DNA from 4 places in the Desulfitobacterium chlororespirans DSM 11544 genome. Region 4 is predicted to be linked to each of the others. Evidence: riboswitches for the same ligand, from Rfam matches in the RefSeq annotation. Region 4 holds a riboswitch; each other region holds the start of a gene.
The links. A riboswitch is a leader RNA that binds a small molecule or an ion and turns the genes downstream of it on or off. The one in region 4 is predicted to bind molybdenum cofactor.
Positions count from the first base shown of each region.

Region 1: it holds a riboswitch for molybdenum cofactor, as region 4 does, so the genes downstream of both, BUA14_RS05725 (hypothetical protein) here and BUA14_RS13230 (Crp/Fnr family transcriptional regulator) in region 4, are expected to answer to the same signal.
Region 2: it holds a riboswitch for molybdenum cofactor, as region 4 does, so the genes downstream of both, BUA14_RS25865 (molybdopterin molybdotransferase MoeA) here and BUA14_RS13230 (Crp/Fnr family transcriptional regulator) in region 4, are expected to answer to the same signal.
Region 3: it holds a riboswitch for molybdenum cofactor, as region 4 does, so the genes downstream of both, BUA14_RS22955 (heterodisulfide reductase-related iron-sulfur binding cluster) here and BUA14_RS13230 (Crp/Fnr family transcriptional regulator) in region 4, are expected to answer to the same signal.

Region 1 is NZ_FRDN01000004.1:623,471-627,681, forward strand. Features, by position in the region: gene BUA14_RS05715 (alpha/beta hydrolase family protein) at 1-865, shown strand, start outside; gene BUA14_RS05720 (uracil-DNA glycosylase) at 880-1,455, opposite strand; molybdenum cofactor riboswitch at 1,955-2,086, shown strand; gene BUA14_RS05725 (hypothetical protein) at 2,181-3,734, shown strand; gene BUA14_RS05730 (GNAT family N-acetyltransferase) at 3,775-4,211, opposite strand, start outside.
Region 2 is NZ_FRDN01000023.1:3,292-7,502, reverse strand. Features, by position in the region: gene BUA14_RS25875 (nitrogenase component 1) at 1-481, opposite strand, end outside; gene BUA14_RS25870 (nucleotide-binding protein) at 474-1,232, opposite strand; gene BUA14_RS25865 (molybdopterin molybdotransferase MoeA) at 1,247-2,557, opposite strand; molybdenum cofactor riboswitch at 2,663-2,795, opposite strand; gene BUA14_RS25860 (double-CXXCG motif protein) at 2,943-3,599, opposite strand; cobalamin riboswitch at 3,756-3,934, opposite strand; gene BUA14_RS25855 (4Fe-4S dicluster domain-containing protein) at 4,151-4,211, opposite strand, start outside.
Region 3 is NZ_FRDN01000016.1:153,168-157,378, reverse strand. Features, by position in the region: gene glyS (glycine--tRNA ligase subunit beta) at 1-84, opposite strand, end outside; gene glyQ (glycine--tRNA ligase subunit alpha) at 86-976, opposite strand; gene BUA14_RS28160 (hypothetical protein) at 1,066-1,203, opposite strand; gene BUA14_RS22960 (DUF2325 domain-containing protein) at 1,370-1,675, opposite strand; gene BUA14_RS22955 (heterodisulfide reductase-related iron-sulfur binding cluster) at 1,677-2,117, opposite strand; molybdenum cofactor riboswitch at 2,244-2,376, opposite strand; gene BUA14_RS22950 (nucleoside-triphosphatase) at 2,455-2,973, opposite strand; gene BUA14_RS22945 (class I SAM-dependent methyltransferase) at 2,974-3,672, opposite strand; gene BUA14_RS22940 (DUF364 domain-containing protein) at 3,688-4,211, opposite strand, start outside.
Region 4 is NZ_FRDN01000008.1:120,587-124,797, reverse strand. Features, by position in the region: gene BUA14_RS13240 (ABC transporter ATP-binding protein) at 1-137, opposite strand, end outside; gene BUA14_RS13235 (FecCD family ABC transporter permease) at 134-1,174, opposite strand; gene BUA14_RS13230 (Crp/Fnr family transcriptional regulator) at 1,181-1,903, opposite strand; molybdenum cofactor riboswitch at 2,021-2,177, opposite strand; gene BUA14_RS13225 (translation factor GTPase family protein) at 2,405-4,211, opposite strand, start outside.

The sequences.
Region 1 (4,211 bases), on a different contig from region 4:
GCCGGATCATTGTTCGGCAAGGGTTCCGGCTGTGGTCCTGGTACATGGCTCCGGCCCCGCGGATATGGATGAACGCATCGGCGCGAATAAGCCGTTCCGCGATATTGCCGAAGGACTGTCCAGCAAAGGAATCGCCGTACTCCGCTATGACAAGCGCACAAAGGTTTACGGAAAACAGATGCTGAAAGCAGGTCCCGGCGCTGTGACTGTGGAAAGCGAAACCATAGAGGATGCCATCCTCGCCGCCAACCTGCTTAAAAATGACGCCAGAATTGACCCCGGCCAGGTGTATATTTTGGGTCACAGCCTCGGCGGTATGCTCGCACCGCGTATTGACGCGGAGGGCGGTGATTTCGCGGGTATCATCATCTGCGCAGGCTCGCCCCGCCTTTTTAGCGATATTTTATTGAGTCAAAACGAGGATATGCTGGGCCAACTGCCAAAATTGCTGCAATGGATCGCGAATAAACAAATTGCAGGACTCAAAGCCAAATTCACCGCTATCGCCGGCATGAGCGAAGAAGAAGCCAAGCAGATGAAGGTTTTTGGCAGAACCTACGCATGGTATTTCAAGGAGATGGACTCCCATCCTGCTGCCGATTACCTTGCCAGGACGGAAAAGCCCGTGCTGATTTTGCAGGGCGACAAGGATTTTCAAGTCACCGCAGAAAAGGATTTCGCCCTCTATCAGCAAATCTGCATCGGTAAACCCAATGTCTCTTTCAAGCTCTACCCCGGACTGAACCACCTGTTTATGAAGTCGGTTTACGGCAGGGTCAAGGATTTTAAAAAAGAGTACAAAATCCCGCAAAAAGTGTCTGCAGAGGTTTTGGCGGATATCGCAGAGTGGATAGGCAAGGTATGATTAATCTCGCATCATCAACAACCTGATAAGCGCTGCCTCAGCATATCCCAATCTGCCATAAACTGACGTGTCAGATTGGGCCGTCTCCTTACCGCCAACGGATGGTAGGAGACGATGCAGGGATATCCCAGTATAACATGCCATCCCCCCCTCAGATTCTTCACATGGGCCTCTTTATCATCAAACATCGCCTGAACAACGGTATCCCCCAGACAAACGAGCAATTTCGGCTGTATCGTTTCTATTTGTTGAATCAGAAATGGTTTACTGAAAGCCCTGGCTTCTCCTTTATTATATCGGCGAAGGGGCCTGCATTTTAAAAGATACGTTATATAAATGTCATCCGGCGCCAAATTAGCTCGATGCAAAGCCGTCTGCAGCGTTTGCCTTGTGCCGCAGACATATTCATGGCCCTCTTTATCTTCGCGGGCGCCTGGATTATCTAAAATTATAACAACAGGCGCCTGGGGATTACCCTCTCCCCAAATGATCCGCGATTTTTCCGTGCAGACTTCGCATTCTTTATAAGCGGCGGCTTCTTTGGGCAATTTATCTTCCGGCCAAATTGCCGGCTCAAAGCACGAATCCATATTAACTCTCCTAACCCTGCTGGGATTATTAGACTAAGTATTTCGCTATCGCTTATTGGTTATATTGCCCACAATTTGCGATATATTTCCTGCCCCCATTACTCATTACTCATACCGATTGCCTTTCCTGCACTTTTGCCACTCTTAAACAGGTATACGCTTTCTATCTGCCTTATACCGATGATTGATATATTTTCAATCTAAAATAACAAGTAATGTTGCTTCGTTAACCTGCATCGACACATGGTGTTATCAGGAAAATTAAACCACTTGCTCCCAAAACCAAACAAAACCATTGATAAATATAAACATTATGCAGTATAATATCATTGAAGGAGTGTATGTTATGTTTATATCGGTTTGACAACGACATTCATAAGCCTCACCTTCTCACCAACACCAATACAAACAAGATAAACATCACCATTGAGTTGAACATTTCCAAGCTATCGGATACCAGTCATCGTGCTGGTTTTGACGGTGAATTTAGATTAAAAACTGAAAAACGAATCTCCGAGCCGGGATGATCCTAAAGAGCAATCTATGGACACCGGACAGGGCCCAGGCCCTCGGGGTATACTTGGAAACGGGTATGCCTTCACGCTTGAAAAGGAGGTGGATTAAAGCCAACTGTATTAAAATCAGTAATGGCTCCGCTTTCTATTGGCGGAGCCATTATTTTTTTTCGTTAAAAGAATTTTAAATTTATTAGGTGGTGAATTTCATTGCTGAATATAAAATTAAACCAGGTCATGGAACTTTTTTCAGAGAATTATAATATCCAACTTCATGAGGCTGAAGAATATTTTATGGCAATTGTCGCTGTTGGATTATCTTTAACTAAAGAAATGAGAAGAGATATAACTTCGATCTATAATCAGAATAAAGACATGTTTTTTGAAAACGCGAAAAATTTTTCAGGGTACGATCATATCTTACTGAGCAGCGGCGACCTGGAACAAGAAGTTTATGCTAAAAAAACGTTAGGCATTTTACTAAGTGCTGAACAATCCGAGCTCATCAAAGTGAAAGTCTTGCGGCTCATCAAGAAATATTACAAAGATGTCTATATTTATGCCCAAAATAATAACTACGATGGCTTCAGGAAAAAATTATCAGCCATCGAAGATACCAGCAAAAACCTCAAGCTGACGGAAACGCTGATTGTTTTATATTTTTACACTATGAAACAACTCAATGAAAATTTAATCAACCTGCAAGTCGTCGAAAATGCTTTTAATACGGCAAGCCTGTTTATTAACATTAACCCCATCAATACAGACATCCAAAGTGAATTAAAAAGAGAGAACCGCTTAGCCCAAGTAAGGCAGATCGTCAAGGATGAGCTTGGGGTAATAAAAAAACCCTCAGATATTCTCTACAGTAAAAATAAAGACTTAAAAACTGTTGTCAGCTGTTTGCGCAACCTCCTGCTCATCGATAAATTAGATGTTGATTTCATTGCCTCTAAGGTTAACCAGGATGATTTGGATAAAGTCATGCTGGCCTTTATCAAAACCACGGGAAAATCGGATTTTGATAAAACTCAGGTTATACAGTCCTTCGGTGCCGGTTATATTGTAAAAATGCTTCTTAATGAATATTTAAAAACGAGGGAACTTTATCTTTCTTCCAATGATGAAGATGCCCGATATTCTGAATTGAAAGTTCTGAAGGAGCAATTGGATAATGCCTTATCCGAAAAGGATACTGCTGAAATCCAGACCCAAAAACTCAAAGATGAGTTTGAAAATTATGAGCTTAAACTGAAGAAGGCCTTGTCGGAGCAAAGCAGATTTTATGAAGCACAAATCAATGAGCTGAATAAGGAGATCGATAGCCTTAAAACAAACCTGGATGCGGAAATGAAAAACAGAGAGGAACTTTTTCAGCTTCGTGAGTTTTTCATTGATCTTAAAAACGATGATTTATCCAACGATGATTTACCCACAGAGACTTCCGTGGATCTATCGAGATTTATCGCCAATAAGAAGCTCTTAATCATCGGCGGAGCCCCCAGTTGGCAGAAACGGTTAAAGGCTAAGTTCCCCACCATTCTTACGGTCGATGGCTTTAATGACAAGATTGAACTTAGAAATTACGGCGAGGTGGATTTTGTTCTCTTCTATTCAAAATATATGAGCCACAAAACCTATTATAAAACTGTGGATTTCGTAAGAGCCAATGATATTCCGGCCGGTTATATCGGCAAAACAAATATGGATTTAGTCGAATTTGAAATAGCCGAAGAATTAAATAAACGCTTAGTCGCTCATTAACGAAGATGCCATGGGGCTTGGACCTCATGGCATCTTTTGATTATATTGAAAAATTCATACCCTCAAACGATTCTTTGTTCAATACGATTGGCGTTATCGTTTCACCATAAAAATCTTCCGCTTCGCCAAGCACTTTACATCCGAATTTTAATAACATCTTTAATGTTACTTCCCTTGCTTCAACATATAACTCCTCCGTATAGAGGCTAAACATCTCTTTTAACGAATAGACCGCTATTTTTTGACCAAGGCCTATCCCCCGTAATCTCTTATCGACAGCAAACCTTCCCCAATGCCATTGCTCCTCTTCCTTCCAGGCCGCCGCTATCCCAATAATATCTTCTCCTGCTCTTGCACACCACCAGATCGGCTTTAAATCATTTTGCAACGGAACCGATTCTGCAGGAATATTCTGCTCACCTGTAAACACCTCTGTGGCTAACTTTATAGCCTGCTCCCGATAATTCTCCGCAACTT
Region 2 (4,211 bases), on a different contig from region 4:
GGCTATTTTCCTTTTGCTCCGTATACTCCAGCAGCCCATACATCTGGTTATGCTTGCGCATGCCCTGGGATATTTTTTCATCAGCCACCACGGGATTGATATGGCAAACTGTGAAATAAAGCCCGGGAAAACGGCTTTTCAGCTCCCGCAAAAGAGCTTTTTCATCAGTACCCAGAAAATCGTCGATACAGTTGAAGTACAGCACAAAGGCCTTGGGCACCGGCTCCAGCACTTCCAGGAGCTCCTCCACCGCATCGCCGATATTCTCCACATATTGTCCGGAAACCGCATCCTCTTCCCCAATATATAGAAAGGAGAGAAACTCCTTTTCCCCGTTTTGCAAAGCGCGGATAGCGTTGCGGCGGCCGCAGGCCGTGGGGCAGATATGGAGACTGTGGCTTTCCGGGATGCGCAGAATCGTTTTTGACCTGCTCCGGTTGGGAATATAATAAAGAAGATTATTTTGAACCCTTTTACTCATGTCCGCACACCTCAAGGAAGCGCCGGGCCAGAGTGCGGTAGCCTTGGGCAATCTCCGTTTCCGGAAAAATCTCCATAACCGTCTTGCCCTGCTCTTCCCCCTTCTGGATCTCGGCCGCCCGGGGAATAACGGCAATAAGCTCGCCCTGGGTTTCCGCCGCCAGCTGCTGCACCAACTCCAGCTCCTTGTCCACATTGCGCCGGTTCAGGATCAGCCCTCCGTAACGGGCATAGTCCCGGCTGCGGAAATTGGCCAAAGCTGCGGCGATATTGGAAGCTGCATACATAGACATCATCTCTCCCGAGGTAACGATAAAGACCACATCCGTATATTCGCCCCGCAGAGGCATGGCGAAGCCGCCGCAGACCACATCCCCCAACACATCGTAAAGCACGATATCCGGCTGGTAGACTTCATAAGCTTTCATTTCCGCCAAGGTATCAAAAGCGGTGATAATTCCCCGTCCCGCACAGCCGATGCCGGGCATGGGACCGCCTGCTTCCACACAAAGTACCCCGTTATAGCCCTCCTGTACAAAGTCGCTCACCTGCAGGTCATCCCGTCTGCTGCGCACCAGCTCCAATACGGTGGGAATGGCCCGGCCCCCGGTCAGCATCCGCGTGGAATCCGCCTTGGGATCGCAGCCGATCTGCATCACTTTATAGCCCATCTCGCTCAAGGCCACCGCCAAATTGGAGGTGGTGGTGGATTTGCCAATCCCTCCCTTACCGTAAATAGCTGCTCTAATCATGGTTTATGCACTCCTTACCCGGTGGGATTGTCCTGCCCAGTTTGACTGCGCTGCCTGAGCGTCTTTTCGCCGCAAAGCAGCCGTACTGTAGCTGGTTCCCCCTTTTTTAGCAAACGGTCCTCAGCTTCCTCCATCAAAATCCCCGTGGCATTGACAAAACAGTCCACTGTGTCTCCCATCCGGATAGGAACAATCTCATACTCCTCTCCGGTCCAACTGAGACCTACATGAGCATGACGGCCGGAGCGGATTCCACTTTGGTAATCCTCATACAGCCGGGCTTTGATCTCCGGCCGCTCATAACACGGACAACCCAGAAAGCGTTCCATAATCGCGGGCAGGTACTGCTCAGCCTGAGTCAGAGCCGCATGAGGAGGCGCGGGAATTCCCACGACACATTTTCCCTGAATTTCTCCCAGCAGCATGGCTTTCCCACCAGGGTTGAATCCCATGCCCTGGACCAGCACTCTGCCCAGCTTTTCAACAGCCTGGACAGTATAATCTCCATACCGGGCTCCGCTGCGGCCCAAGCCCCCGATCAGGATCAGCACATCACAACGGGAGATAACCTGCAGAATAGCCTGGCAGATCAGATCTTCCCCATCCCCTGCCACCGGTTCTGTCCAGGCCTCCCCGCCGCATTCCCGAAGGATCCCTGCCAAGAGAATGCTGTCCGACTCCACCACCTGTCCGGGGCCGGGCCGGCGGCCGGGTGCCACCAGGTCGTCCCCCACCGGAATGATGGCGGCTTTGGGCTTTTTCCATACGGTTACCGTTTCCACTCCGGCAAAACGCAGGATCGAGAGATTCGCCGGGTTCAGGCGGTAATTGGCCGGAACAAGCCGCTCACCCTCCCGGATGCTACTGCCTGCCCGCTTGATTCCCTGCCCCGGTGCGGGCAACGCCTTGATTTCCACTCTTCCATCTGTCCAATGCTTTACCTGTTCCAAAGGGATCACTGTATCAAAAGGCGGTTCGATCACCGCACCCATCGCCCGGAGACAAAATTCATGTTCAGCCAGCACCCGGCTGCCGCTCTCAAGCAGCTTTTTAGCCTGTTCCCAGTTCACCATAATTCCGTCATGCTGAGCGGTATCTGCCGAAGGCACCGAAAAGGCTGCATAGGTCGGTTCCGAAGTCACCCGGCCCAAGGCTTCATTCAGTGGTACGAATTCCTTGGCCAGTTCAAATTTGGCCTGGTCGAAAAGGATCGCCAAGGCCTCATCCCGGGAGAACGGATCATTCTGCTGCCGATGACAGCGTGTGGCACAACCGATACAGGATGAGGAGGGGCAGCTGATGTGATCATGCTGATTGTTTGCCATGGTGTTTCTCCTTATAAAAACAATACCAACAGAAAAAGCGGCCTGCCTTTCCAAAGCAAAACCGCCCGATGATGAAAACAGCAAAAGCCAGCACCCGATCTGTCAATCCTGTATTTTCTGCTTCCTTTTCATCAGTGAAGGCCAGCTGGTTTCCTGACTGACCCCGTGAGCGGTTTGCTCAGGCTCCTCCGTCATGAGATAGTCTTTTAGACAAAGGAGCTCGGAAAACTATTCAATTTCATTGTTTGTTCATGAACATAACATAACATAAATCAACACAAAAATAAATATCCTGATTTTATTTTACATTAAATTAGGTTATATCCAGTTATGAAATTAGGTTATATGGAGTTATGTTTTCACACAAAAAAAGAAGTGCCTGATCTCAAAGCACTTCCATCTCGGTAAAGGTCAGCCCTGTCAGCTCGTGTCTTTTATAGACTTCAACAAATCGTTCAGAGCAATACACAGTAACTCCGTAGCCCTTGGCCCTGAACAGATCCACTCCCTTGAGGGATTCTTCTCTTAAATAAAGGTAATCCCGCGCTTCAATCCGCTCCTTGCTCTCGGCACTATAGGTTTCATAGCCGCATTCCGGACAACGATTGAGCAGAATAACATTTGATTTTTTATAAAATTCGGCGCTGACAGCGACATGAAGCTTGTAATAGGCCGGCGGCTCTTTGGATATCTTATGGACTCTGATGCCCTGGCGCCTGAGCTCCGTTAGCTGCAGATCCGATAAATCACGGATGGATAGTACATGGGCTTTCTCTAAGCTGTACCCCGTAATCTTTTCTCTTTCCAGGACGTCCTTGGCCTTCCCGGAGATATGATTGATATAAAACCAGAGAAAATCAGGATAATTATCGTTAGATAAAGCAATAGGTGTATCGGTTCCCAAATCATGCATTGTGCTTTTTTTCCATTCTCTTTGGCATAGGGGACAATGGATTTCTTTTCTTGGCCATTCGGTTACACTTACCCCATAGGCGTAGGGCTCTTTTTCTCCTTCATCAATTTCCAAACAATAATAGCGCATCCCATCACCTTCCAATATATACTCTACTTTCCAACATATACTCCGATAATAAAAAAAAGAGCCGGTGTATTCGGCTCTGGCAGACATCATGTAATAAGGTAAAGATGAGCGATCATCCTACCCTTAAATTCACCACACTTATTCTCCCCCGAAAACTTGTGTTTCTGGAATGGGGCAGGTATCCTGACTTGAACTCATCCTCATCCCTTACCTTCCCGGTTTTCACCAGTGGATCCTCTAAGGGGCTCGTCCTTCTTACAGTAGCGGGGCTGTCCCGGCTTCGCACCGGAGTTCCCTATTAATGCATTTAAGCAACCCTATTCCGCCTGATATTCAGTTTTTCCTTATAATCAACATTATATCAAGTACCACTGTAAGTCAACAGAATATTTTGCCTACAACAAAGAGCATCACTCAAAATGAGCAATGCCCTTGAGGCTATCTAATGCAGTTGCAAAATCGGATTCATATCCTATTTTAGCCCCCCATTCCACTATAACCTTTCATCTGAAATTCCCAAACGTTTGGGAATTTCGAATGTCATTAACCCATCAACCGACTTTAATCGCCCTCTCATGGCAGTTATTTTGACACATTTTACAAGCTATACAG
Region 3 (4,211 bases), on a different contig from region 4:
CTCACGAAGTTGGTTCAGCACTCCCGGGGCAAATTTCGCCGGGATCTCTTCTGTGCCAATCTCTAAGAGAAAATCCTTAGCCATCTTATTCGGCCTCCTTTCCGGACTGTTCTTTGAGTAAGGGGTAGCCTAAGCGTTCACGTTGCTCTACATAGGCCTGAGCGCAAAGACGGGCCAAATTGCGGACCCGGGCGATATAGCCCGTTCGCTCGGTCACACTGATGGCTCCGCGGGCATCGAGAAGGTTGAAGGTATGGGAGCATTTCAGGACATAGTCATAAGCAGGAAGGACCAATCCTTTCTCCACGATCCGAATGGCTTCCTTCTCATACATTTCAAACCAGGTTTGCAGGGCTTCTACATCGGCGGCTTCAAAATTGTAATGAGAATAATCGATTTCGTTTTGGAGGTAGATATCGCCGTAAGTGATATCTCCTACATACTCAATATCATAGACACTCTCTTTGTTTTGAATATACATGGCCAAACGCTCGAGACCATAAGTGATCTCGGCACAGACCGGTTTGCAGTCAATCCCCCCGCATTGTTGAAAGTAGGTGAACTGAGTAACTTCCATGCCATCCAGCCAAACTTCCCAACCTAACCCCCAGGCCCCCAGAGTCGGAGACTCCCAGTTGTCTTCCACAAAGCGAATATCATGCTCTTTGGGATTAACGCCTAAACGCTCCAGACTTTGCAGATAGAGCTCCTGAATATTATCCGGCGAAGGCTTAATAATGACTTGGTATTGGAAATAATGCTGTAAACGGTTGGGGTTTTCCCCATAGCGTCCATCCGTAGGACGACGGGAAGGCTCGATATAAGCCACTTTCCATGGTTCAGGCCCCAGGGCACGTAAAAAGGTGTTGGGATTAAAGGTTCCGGCGCCTTTTTCCATATCATAAGGCTGAGCAATGATGCACCCTTGTTCTCCCCAAAATTGATTCAGGGAAAGGATCATGTCCTGAAATTTCATGGTTAACCTCCCTATTTTTTACTACCTAATCTCTTGAGCTACCACATTAAAGAAAACTTGGCTAGGTGAAGGCGGCTGCCTGGTTGCCTTTATGCTTCCTGTAAAGCAAAAAACTCCCGCCCCGTAGCTTTCGCTACAGGGACGAGAGTATCCTTCCCGCGGTTCCACCCTGCTTGATCTCCATATAAGCCACCTGGTTCCCAAACTCCTGAAAAGGCAGCTTTCAAGGAAATCCTCCTTCTTTAAAACGTGCTCCAAGTGCCCTGATCCGCTTACCCGTCTGGTTTCCACCCTGCCAAACTCTCTTAAGGGATACCCGAATCTTCCTCTCATCATCGCACCATAGGATTCAATTTGGAAATAATTATAGTATGATTTGGTTCTTTTGTCAAACTAAGCTATCCTAATCCCATGCTCTTTTTCAATCATAGTCAGCACTGAAGCAAGTCCCTTCGCCTGGGAGTAGTAGATCTTCTTATTATATTTTCTGGCCACATCTTTGGCATCCCACATGCTGGAATGGGAACAGACCATTTGCACGATAATCACACAATCTGTGTCCTTGATGAGATTTTCCAGTACCTTTTTGTTGTTTTTTTTGGGTACGCCGTCGTGGAAGCGCAGTTCGATATTTTTCAGCTTGCCCATGGATTTGCTGTGCCGCTCAAAATTATATCCGCCTATGATCGCTAACTTCATTTTACCAAACTCCTTCCTGTAAAGTCTGGATACTCGATTTCTTTTCATTGCTCGTCTCAGCCTCATTGTATTGAAACTCATCACAAGGTTCAGAAAGCAGGATAACTTCGAAGTTTCCGCCATACCGGCGATATTTATGCTGGAAGTTATAAAAACAACGGGGACAACTTGTCACGATCTTCTTTATTTTCAACTCATGCCAAGCCGTAATATTTCTTTGGCTTATTAAATCTGAAAGCTCTCCATAGCCCAATTGGCAGGCTTTATCCCCACAACACCACTGATCTTTACCCAGAACGGCAAAATCGATTTTTCTATCCCTAAGCAACTGCATACAGACCATGTTCCATTCCCATTTTGATCTGTCAGCAAAGGAATTACATCCGGGAAAAAACAAATATTCGGCATCAGGTCTTTCTGCAAAAGTCGGTATCCCCAACATTTTTATACAATTTAGTCCCATCGTTGACCAACCTTCTTTCTCCGTGTTTGCGGACTCCAATCCAACCGCCCTTTAAAACGCTAAAAGGCTCCACTTTAACGAAAGTGGAACCTCTATTAAACCCAACATATTGGGAATCCACCTCCTTTTCAAACGTGAAGGCATAGCCATTTCTGGATATACCCCGAGGGCATACAGCCCTGGCCGACCAACCATGGATGACTCTTTAGGTTGTTCCGGCTCGGAGATCATTATGAAATTTTTCTCAATTATTATTTTCATTATATATTGAGTTTAGTTATGTTTCAATAGGTTTTGATCATATTGATTTTAATCATTAAAAACACTGCTGCAGATATAAAGCAATGATGAGAGGGAGAGCATCCCGATTTTCCCGACACACAGAAACCAGCTTTACCTTGGGATGGCATCTTATCCGGTCTGTCCAGCCGCTGCTGGCCTGCTTGAGCACGCCAAGAATCGGAACCGGACCTTCTATGGCCGCTAAGATCTCCTGCTGAAAGACAAGAGCTTCCCGCTCCAGACTGCCGCATTCATCCATCACGATAAGCCGGGCCTGGTTTCCGGCACAGCGAACGAGCTCTGCCCCATACCCATCGAACCGCTCCGTAAAGACTTGGGGGGGACTATTTTCACAAAAATGAACCACACTGTTTTCTTCCTGATAGACTTTCTCTCCCGAGGCCGCAGCCAGATAAAGCCGCCGGTTGGGAGAACCTCTGTCCGGGCCAAAGTAGGTTCTGAATCCTGCGTAGGTTACGTTGCAAAGAGCCAGTGCCTTATCGACGATAGTACTTTTGCCCACTTGGATCTCACCGGTCAAAAAGATGTGCATTTACAGCCTCCCTTCGATTTCAAATATTCCTACAGCCTTTTGGCGCGGCAGATAGAAGGGAAAATCTTCTTTGCCTGTTTCCACAAGACGTTCCGATAGAAAATCTTCCAAATCTCCGGGGTTGATATCATGGGATTGAGTCCTGATAAAGTCCCGGGCATCTTCCTCCGACCGGAAGGGCTGGCCAAATTCAAAAGCCGTTTCGGTAAGGGAATAAGGTATGCCCTTGCTGTTCAAATTTTCCTCTACCTCTTCAGACGTGTTTTTCTGGAATTTCCGATACTTTTCCGGATAGAGCTCTGTCTGGCTCTTTCTGCCCACCACAGCGATAAGTCTTTTACAGCGGGGCAAGAATTGTTCCAACTCACGACTGCCGAAAAAACTGATAAAGATAACATCCCACCGCTCCTCGATGGCGTTGCAATCCATCAGCACAGGGGTGATATTTCTGATCTTTTCAGCCTGAATCCTTTGTCTAAGCATCTCAATGGCATAGGGATGACTGTCGATGCAGGTAATGCGGTCAATGTATTTGCTCAGTTGTGAATCCACCAGTCCTATTCCGCAGCCAATATCACATAAAGAAGAGTACTCAGCCACTTTAGGGCCTACCAACTCAGCAATATTCTTGAAAAAACCGGTATACCTTTCCGCGTCCTGATACCATCTCACCGTATTTTCATTCCATTCGAAATTCATCCTGCTCCCCCTTGCTTATTTTTTTATCGTCACCTTCTGTCCCGCGGAATATATCTTCACTTTCTCGGCCCCGGCTACGATTCGAAAAGCCCGGGCATTATCTTTAACCATAAAGCCTGAAAGCTCTTGAAGCCCATGCTCAAAAAGTACAGGAGCCAACGGGGTCCCCGGGCCAACCAACGTGATCCGTCGGGCGTTCCTTGACAATTCCAGGAGCCTGGGCAGCGTCTTATCCACTACCGAAGCGCAAGTGATATAGACATAGTCACACTCCGGCAGAATAAACTCACTGGCCGGCAGGGGATAGTCCCCTTCCTCCGGACTCCATTCCAGAATAGAAAGATCGCAGATCGGCTCCAGAAGGCTTTCCAAATGGGGGAAGTGACCCACTACTCCAACCTTTTTACCTTTCACTTCATTCTGGGACATGATAAAGGGGTCGTTCATACGGTCCTCGACCCTTTTGGCATCCGGGAAGACGACACCATGTTCTCTTGCTACTTGAGGATTGTTGTAATAGGCGTTGATGGCCGCCAAAC
Region 4 (4,211 bases):
GTCGATTTGCCGGCACCGTTAGGCCCGATAATGGACAGTATCTGCCCCGGGGAGATCGTAAAGTTAACATCTTTCAACACAGTCTTGCCGCTGGGGTAAGCGAAGGCTGCCTGATTGACTTCCAATAAGCTGTTCATTTTATTTTCATCCTCTGCTTAAATAATAGCCAACCGTAAAGAGGTGCACCGATGAATCCGGTGAGAATGCTCAGGGGAATTTCACCGCTGGTCACAGTGCGGGCAACCGTATCGACCACCAGCATAAATGAGGCTCCCACGAAGATGGATAAGGGAATGACCCGGGTATTATCCGGCCCAACCAGCATCCGGCAGAGATGGGGAACAACCAGGCCAATCCAGCCTACAGTACCGCTGATGCATACCGCACAAGCCGTAGTGACGGTGGAACAAACAATGGCCAAGCCGCGGATCACCCTGATATTAATCCCTAATGAACCGGCCTCTTCATCTCCCAGAGAGAGAATATTGATGCGCCACCGTACGGCTATCAATAAGGCCATGCTGATCAGCATCGCCGGCACAATCATCATGACGTCACTCATGGAGGTGGTGGCCAGGCTGCCCATTTGCCAGAAGACGATCTCCGGCAGCTGGGTTTCCGGGTCTGCCACATATTTCAGCAATCCCAGAGCGGAGCTCATAAAGCCGGCGACAATAATTCCCGCCAGCACCAGAATTAAGTTGGAGCTGTTTCTCAGCAACTTGGGAATGGTTGTGGTAATGGCTACGGCCAGCAGCCCGCCCAGGAGGGCACAGATCTGGATTCCCCCCGCATCCAGGCCGTTTAAGATGGCCATGGCCGCTCCCACACAAGCGCCGGAAGACACCCCCAAAAGATCGGGGGAGACCAGGGGATTTTTGAATATTCCCTGATAGGTTGTCCCGGAAATGGCAAGACCGGCTCCCACTAATAAAGCGGCGAAAACCCGGGGCAACCGCACCTGAAAGACCACATCCGCCATGGCGTCGGTCCAGGTCTGCTGCAAATCCCAAAAAGCGGAAAGCAGTATTTTCACCACATCAATTATGGACAATTCATAACGGCCCAGGCAAAGAGCGGTCAGGCTTAAGGCAACGGTCAAAACACCGGTCCCCAGGATGGCACCCAGCTGCCAGGGCTGATTATTGGTTCGCTTTAATTCGATGATCAGCACCCCACATCAAATAGCTTTCAAAAACGTATTTGTCTTATCCTGTTCCGGTGATTCCCTTTTAACTTCACAAGACAACATCTCAAAATAGTTCCGGTCAAAGCGCAGCAGACCATCATCCCGCATCTTGCCCAGCTCTTTGGACATGGCACTGCGGTTTAAACAAAGAAAATCCGCCAATTCCTGTCTGGAAAAACGGATAGTGAAGCTGTTTTCTCCCTTTTCCTGAACACAGTAAGAGAAAAAAGCCAGCAATTTTCCCCTGATACTCCGTTGTGATAAACATTTGAGTTTGCGGCTCTGAGTGACTGCCTCCGCCGCAATAATTTTCAGGAGATTTTCCAGCATCTTGCCGCGAATACTGCAGCTTTTATTGCAGTTGGTATAGATGGTTCCGCAATTCAGCAATAGAATCTCCGACGGTTCCGCCGCGACAAAGGAGGTGAGATAGCTGGGCCTTTGGGCACAGACACAGCTGCCGGCCATGGTATCCCCCCGGTGCAGTTCCGCCAGAATGCTCCTGTTCCCGAAGGCATCATCATCCTCGATATACACCCTTCCCTGCAGAATAACACCCATGGAAACAGCGGGCTGACCCGCCTCAAAAACCTTTTCACCCTTTTTGTACCTCTGGACCCTGGTCAGCAGGCATTTGCCAATCTCCTGGAGCTCATCATCGGAAAAGTGACTCAGAAATTCCACCGAACGCATTGCGGAAAGACAGTCTGCCATCCTTTTTCCCCCTTCTCTCGTCTAAGGCCTCTACGGAACCCTTGGCCAGCAAAAGCAAAAACAACAGCAAAAGCGCACTTTCGCTCACAATCGAAAATGCGCCTAAAATCCCATCATTCTGGGTCTTTGCACCTTTCTTTCCTGCCGTATCCTGAACAGGATGCCGCATTTACGGGAGGCCGGTACATTTCTATGCCGACCCTGTGAGCCTTTGCTCAGATCGCCCCAGCATAGCATGGCTTTAGCGGGAAACGATTCGAAAGATTCCACTATTCTGTTGGGTTTCTATGCAATGGATTATGACACAACCACTCATAACATAAATAATTACAACAGGAATGATTATAAAGCTAACAAACTCAACACAATTTTCTCTGATATAAGCAAGTATAACACAACTCCCTGTCCATGTCGGTTGCATTTCCAACAGACTTATAGCAAATACCCCTTCATCGCTAAATATATTGCTGAATATATTTAAAGATGAAGGGGTATTGAGAGCTAATCCTTCTCTCTTTTAAGGAACTCTTTCATCTGCTGTTCGCTTTCGGCAGATAAGGCATCCTTCAGATAATGCCGGGTTGGCGTTTGTTGTGCCTGATAAGCCTCGATGACCTGTTTATTGGCCATTATGACTTCTTCCTTCAAGTCTCGGGCGGATAATAAGGCACATCCTGCCCCTCTGATAATGATCTGCTGCAGGCCATCGGAGGTAGCCACGGTGATCTTATACTTTTTCTGATGATCATAAGCAAATCTTTCAATATATTGATCCGCGGTTTGCGCTTCTTTGGTATAGACCATCAGGATATTATGATAATCGATGGCTTCCTCAGGATGCCCCTGAACACGATAAGCATCGAAGACGACGATAATCCGGCACTTGCGAATCCCCTGATAATTGCTGAGGATATCAAGAAGCCTTATCCTGGCTCCATCCATATTATCCTGAGCAAGCTCTTTCAGTTCCGGCCAGTCAAAGATAATATTATAGCCGTCCACGAGCAGATATTCTGCTTGGCTTTCTTTAGGTTTGTTTAAATCAGCAGGTGGTCTATAATAGCTTTCCGCAGCTTTTTTCCGTTTCTGCCAAAGGGATTTTTTGCCTTGGTTGGCATAATAGGTCTGGTTGAGGATCCTGTCGATCTCCTCGGGGTCGATCCACCTTTCCTCGGCATAGGGTATCTGAAGATGAGATTCTGCTTCTATGAATTCACTCTCTTTGGCGAAACAGCTCTCCACATGCATATGTTCCTTGACTTGATACCAGGGGACCAAAAAGCCGGAACCCTGGGCACAAAATACGGAATCGGCAGGATTATCCACATCCCTTTCCGGGTCGTACCCAGCCATGGCTATGACCTCATCGGGATTATGGCAGGGTTCATAGCCCTTCAGACTGCAAAAAAGCCTGCCCAGACCTTTGCTGTAAGCCATGACCTCCTGCTGATAGTTTCTCATCGTTGCCACGGGAGCACTTCCAGTAAGGGTTGCCCGCTCCCCTTCGATCTGGGCAAGCTGGCAAGTTCCATGCATTTTTTCCACATCGTTCATGGCCCGCCCCACCATTTTTTCCGGCAATTCCAGCTGGAAAGCATAATAAGGCTCCAGGAGCATGGACTCCGCTTCCATTAAACCCTGACGCACCGCGCGATAGGTGGCCTCTCTGAAGTCACCGCCCTCGGTATGCTTGGTATGGGCCCGGCCTGACACTAAGGTGATTTTTAGATCGGTAATCGGTGACCCTGTGAGAACTCCCTTATGAACTTTTTCTTCCAGATGAGATAAAACGAGTCTTTGCCAGCTTTTGCTTAAGCTATCCTCGCTGCATTCCGACCCGAACTGAAGGCCGCTTCCCCGCTCCCCCGGCTCCATTAATAGGTGGACCTCCGCATAATGCCGCAAGGGTTCAAAATGCCCTACTCCTTCCACGGCATTACCAATGGTTTCTTTATAAACAATCCTCCCTGATCCGAAGGACACCTCCAGGCCAAACCGGCTCCGGATCAGGCTTTGCAGGATTTCCAGCTGGACCTCGCCCATCATCTGCACCTGGATCTCCCTGAGTTCCTCATCCCAGACCACCTGCAAGCCTGGGTCTTCTTCCTCCAGCTGACGCAGCTTAGGCATCATCACCTGGGGATCACAGCCTTCCGGAAGGATCATTTGATAAGCCAATACGGGTTCCAAGAGAGGGGCATGGGCGGCGGCCTCCGTGCCTAAGCCTTCTCCCGGTTTGGTTAGGGTAAGCCCTGTTACCGCACAGACCGAACCTGCTTCCACTTCATTGACTGCCTCGAATTTTTTC